2 regions of the Fictibacillus sp. WQ 8-8 genome follow, and region 2 is predicted to be linked to the other one. Evidence: a T-box and tRNA genes for the amino acid it is inferred to sense, from the RefSeq annotation. Region 2 holds a T-box; the other holds one or more tRNA genes.
What was found. The T-box of region 2 lies ahead of thrS (threonine--tRNA ligase). A T-box ahead of a tRNA ligase gene usually reads a tRNA of that ligase, here a tRNA-Thr.
Positions count from the first base shown of each region.

Region 1: it has a tRNA-Thr gene. The T-box ahead of thrS (threonine--tRNA ligase) is inferred to sense a tRNA for this amino acid. The anticodon was not compared.

Region 1 is NZ_JAMXKG010000006.1:340,979-343,109, forward strand. It holds tRNA gene M1K46_RS15975 (tRNA-Leu) at 126-210, opposite strand; tRNA gene M1K46_RS15980 (tRNA-Leu) at 250-338, opposite strand; tRNA gene M1K46_RS15985 (tRNA-Cys) at 356-430, opposite strand; tRNA gene M1K46_RS15990 (tRNA-Gly) at 450-524, opposite strand; tRNA gene M1K46_RS15995 (tRNA-Gln) at 530-604, opposite strand; tRNA gene M1K46_RS16000 (tRNA-His) at 610-685, opposite strand; tRNA gene M1K46_RS16005 (tRNA-Trp) at 690-763, opposite strand; tRNA gene M1K46_RS16010 (tRNA-Tyr) at 793-876, opposite strand; tRNA gene M1K46_RS16015 (tRNA-Thr) at 955-1,030, opposite strand; tRNA gene M1K46_RS16020 (tRNA-Phe) at 1,039-1,114, opposite strand; tRNA gene M1K46_RS16025 (tRNA-Asp) at 1,119-1,194, opposite strand; tRNA gene M1K46_RS16030 (tRNA-Met) at 1,199-1,275, opposite strand; tRNA gene M1K46_RS16035 (tRNA-Val) at 1,368-1,443, opposite strand; tRNA gene M1K46_RS16040 (tRNA-Glu) at 1,467-1,541, opposite strand; tRNA gene M1K46_RS16045 (tRNA-Ser) at 1,558-1,649, opposite strand; tRNA gene M1K46_RS16050 (tRNA-Asn) at 1,656-1,730, opposite strand; rRNA gene rrf (5S ribosomal RNA) at 1,740-1,855, opposite strand; partial or broken rRNA gene M1K46_RS16060 (23S ribosomal RNA) at 2,044-2,131, opposite strand, start outside.
Region 2 is NZ_JAMXKG010000003.1:206,457-209,257, forward strand. It holds gene rpiA (ribose-5-phosphate isomerase RpiA) at 82-756, shown strand; T-box leader at 1,089-1,319, shown strand; gene thrS (threonine--tRNA ligase) at 1,373-2,801, shown strand, end outside.

The sequences.
Region 1 (2,131 bases), on a different contig from region 2:
GCAAATATAAGGAACACGATTTTAGGAACACGATTCTTACTTATTTTAGTCGTATTGATGAACGCAAAAAAAGACCTCTTACAAGTGTAAGAAGTCTTTTATATACATGCTGATTAGTTATGTAATGGTACCGGTGGTCGGGGTCGAACCGACACTCCCAAGGGAACACGATTTTGAGTCGTGCGCGTCTGCCAATTCCGCCACACCGGCATGCAATTAATCATTAGGCAGTTAAGTTATAAAATATTATGGTGCCGAGGGCCGGACTCGAACCGGCACGATAGTCACCTACCGCAGGATTTTAAGTCCTGTGTGTCTGCCAATTCCACCACCCCGGCGCTGGGGAATTATGTAGTGGAGGCGGCAACCGGATTCGAACCGGTGGATAAGGGTTTTGCAGACCCTGGCCTTACCACTTGGCTATGCCGCCAGAAACAAACAAGATAATATGGAGCGGAAGACGGGATTCGAACCCGCGACCCCAACCTTGGCAAGGTTGTATTCTACCACTGAACTACTTCCGCATTGATGGCTGGGCTAGCAGGATTCGAACCTACGAGTGACGGAGTCAAAGTCCGTTGCCTTACCACTTGGCTATAGCCCATCATATGGGGCGACTGATGGGAATTGAACCCACGAATGCCGGAATCACAATCCGGTGCGTTAACCACTTCGCCACAATCGCCACATGGCAGGGGCAGTAGGAATTGAACCCACACCAAAGGTTTTGGAGACCTTCGTTCTACCTTTAAACTATGCCCCTAAATTGTTAATGTGCAACTAAAATTTAGATGGTGGAGGGGGACGGATTCGAACCGCCGAACCCAAAGGAGCGGATTTACAGTCCGCCGCGTTTAGCCACTTCGCTACCCCTCCATGAGAGACAAATCCTATTTTAATACAAATTCATCTATTCTTCAAGAAGAAATTTCTTACAGTTCTTGAAAAGAAAAGTGGTGCCGGCTAGAGGACTTGAACCCCCAACCTACTGATTACAAGTCAGTTGCTCTACCAATTGAGCTAAACCGGCAAAAAAAATGGTGGCTCGAGACGGAATCGAACCGCCGACACGAGGATTTTCAGTCCTCTGCTCTACCGACTGAGCTATCGAGCCAAAATGGCGGACCCGACCGGGGTCGAACCGGCGATCTCCTGCGTGACAGGCAGGCATGTTAACCACTACACCACGAGTCCATTTTGGTTGCGGGGACAGGATTTGAACCTGCGACCTTTGGGTTATGAGCCCAACGAGCTACCAGACTGCTCCACCCCGCGATAATATTAAGCTTACGGACGATATGTCCGAGTTAATGACTGTCTCTTCCTCTACAAGCAAATTCTTGAATGTAGAAAAAGTTAAGTATTAATGGTGGAGGATGACGGGTTCGAACCGCCGACCCCCTGCTTGTAAGGCAGGTGCTCTCCCAGCTGAGCTAATCCTCCGAAAAAGTTATATGTATAAAAAATGGTGACCCGTACGGGATTCGAACCCGTGTTACCGCCGTGAAAGGGCGGTGTCTTAACCGCTTGACCAACGGGCCATATGTTGAAAAGTTATGGCGGAGAGCAAGGGATTTGAACCCTTGATACGGCGGTAACCGTATACACGATTTCCAATCGTGCTCCTTCGGCCACTCGGACAGCTCTCCAAAATATGGCTCCACAGGTAGGACTCGAACCTACGACCGATCGGTTAACAGCCGATAGCTCTACCACTGAGCTACTGTGGAATAATATAAGCCTGGCAACGTCCTACTCTTACAGGGGGAAGCCCCCAACTACCATCGGCGCTGAAGAGCTTAACTTCCGTGTTCGGTATGGGAACGGGTGTGACCTCTTCGCTATCGCCACCAGACATATTTTGAGGTATATTCCCTCAAAACTAGATAACTTTCCATCCAAACTTTCACTGATGCTAACGTCCAGCTCCATGAACCATATCCTCGAGGTCGTTTCAATCCCTCCTACGAACACCAAAAACGTGTTCTCGTCAGGATCTCCAACGCTTGTCGGATATAAACGGTTCATACCGCTTTTGTTAATAAGGATAAGCCCTCGACCGATTAGTATCTGTCAGCTCCACGTGTCACCACGCTTCCACACCAGACCTATCAACCTCATCATCTCTAAG
Region 2 (2,801 bases):
TCTTATACTTGTTCGCGTAATCGAAGAACAAAAAGGGTAGTATGAAATAAGATACCCAGAGTTCTAAAGGAGAAAACAATGATGAACGAAAAACAGATGGCAGGCGAAAAAGCTGCTGATTTCATAGAAGAAGGAATGACAATTGGCCTTGGGACAGGATCTACTGTCTATTTTATGCTTCAAAAACTGGGGGAGCGGGTAAAAGAAGGACTTCAGATTAAGGGAGTATCCACTTCAGATTCCACAACAAAATTGGCAGAGTCACTTAATATACCGCTTATCTCCATTAATGAAATCGATCAAATCGACCTTACCATTGATGGAGCAGATGAAGTAGATGCTGAATTGAATGGGATAAAAGGAGGAGGTGGCGCCCTGCTGTATGAAAAAGTAGTAGCGAGCATCTCTTCCAAAATCATATGGATCGTTGATTCCGCTAAACGGGTTGAGTCACTCGGTACATTTCCCCTGCCAGTAGAGGTGCTGCCATTCGGATCTCATCAGGTTTTCCGTCTGTTTGAAAAAGAAGGGCTCCAACCGTCTTTTCGAAAAAAGGAAGATGCCTATTTTATAACAGACAGCGGACATTATGTGATTGATTTAAAAATGGAAAGTATCAAACATCCTGAAAAAACCGCTTCTTGGCTCGATGGGATCACAGGCGTAGTGGAACATGGGCTGTTCTTAAATATGGCTGACCTTTTGATCGTAGGAGAGGCTGGCGGCCCAGCCATCATTCATCGAAAGAAATTATAATTTTTCAAAAAAAAGATTGTATCAATGTGGATAATACTGTATATTCTATCTTAATAAAACTGAACGTTATGAAAAGCTTTGAAAGGAACATGAGTGATTCTGGCCGGTTGCACAGAGAGGAAGGGTGCTGAGAACTTCCCAACGCAGGAGAATCGCTTACCATCCATGAGCTGTATCGGTGAAATAAGACTAGCCTATACCGCAGCCGCTGCGTTAAAGCACTATTCGTTGTAAAACCTCTTGATGGGAATCTGGGTGGAACCACGGGTAAAACGCACTCGTCCCTATTGCCGGGGATGGGTGCGTTTTTTCTTTTTCCTTTCCCGAAATAGAAAATAGCTGTGAACAGGACAAGAATGACTCAAACCGGTTATACAGAGAGGGAAGGAAAGCTGAGAACTTCCTAACACAGGAGAGTGATTTACCGCCTGGGAGCTGAATGGGTGAAACTGGATTCCATTAGCCCATTCCGCATGAGCTGCGTTACAGCGAATGGAGCCGTCAATTGCAATTATGGCGGGAACCAGGGTGGAACCACGGGCATAAGCACGCTCGTCCCTAGATTAGGGATGGGTGTGCTTTTTGTTATTCAAAAACTAAATTGGAGGGTTATAAGATGAAAGAAAATCAGATCAGCATTCAATTTCCCGATGGTTCCGAAAAAAAATACCCGTATGGTGTATCAATGGATGAAATTGCGGCTTCAATCAGTCCTGGTCTTAAAAAGAAGGCTGCAGCAGGAAGGATAGACAATGTCCTTTACGACCTGAGCTTCACTATAGAGAGGGCCGCGGCCGTAGAGATTTTAACACTTGATTCCTATGAGGGAATCAACATCATGAGGCATAGCGCTGCACATGTCCTAGCTCAGGCTGTTCAGCGGCTATATGACAATGTAAAACTTGGAGTGGGGCCGGTCATTGAGAATGGGTTTTACTATGACATGGATGTGCCGGTTTCGATCAGACTTGAAGATCTACCTGCCATTGAAGCAGAGATGAACAAGATAATCAAAGAGAATAAAAAGATTGAACGGATTGAGGTTTCAAGGGGAGAGGCAGAGGAATACTGGCGTGGAAAAGGGGATCTTTTAAAGCTGGAATTGCTCAACAATATCCCTGATGATGAAGAGATTACATTTTATAAACAGGGAGAGTTTATGGACCTTTGCCGAGGACCGCATCTTCCTTCAACTGGCCTTATTAAAGCATTTAAGTTAACTTCTGTATCTGGAGCCTACTGGCGGGGCGATTCGGAGAATCAAATGCTGCAGCGGATCTATGGAGTTGCTTTTTCCTCAAAAAAGGAACTCGAAGAGCATCTTCTCTTTCTTGAAGAAGCAGCAAAGCGAGATCACCGCAAACTCGGAAAAGAGCTTGATCTGTTTATGTTTTCTGAAGAGGCTCCTGGAATGCCATTTTTCCTGCCAAAGGGCCAGTTGTTAAGAAATGAACTGGAACGATTTTTGAGGGAATTTCAGATGAGTCACTCCTTTGAAGAAGTAAGGACACCGCTTATGCTGAATCAGCGGCTGTGGGAGCAATCGGGCCATTGGGATCATTACAAGGAAAATATGTATTTCTCACAAGTGGATCAGGCTGGTTTTGCATTAAAGCCGATGAACTGTCCAGGGCATATGCTCATCTATAAAAACAAACGCAGGTCGTACCGGGATCTTCCCTTAAGACTCGCAGAATTCGGCCAGGTGCACCGGCATGAATTCAGCGGAGCGCTGAACGGGCTGCTGCGTGTAAGAACATTTTGCCAGGATGATGCCCATATCTTCGTTGCACCGGATCAAATTGAAAGCGAATTAGAGTCAGTGCTTGATGTCGTGGGTGAGGTGTACCGAACTTTTGGATTTCAATTCGAGGTTGAACTCTCTACTCGTCCAGAGGATTCGATGGGGGATGAGAGGCTTTGGGAAAAGGCAGAGAATGCCCTTGAAAATGTTCTGAAGAAAGCCGGATTGAATTACAGGATCAATGAAGGTGATGGTGCATTCTACGGTCCGAAGATTGATTTTCATATCCGGGATGCCATAA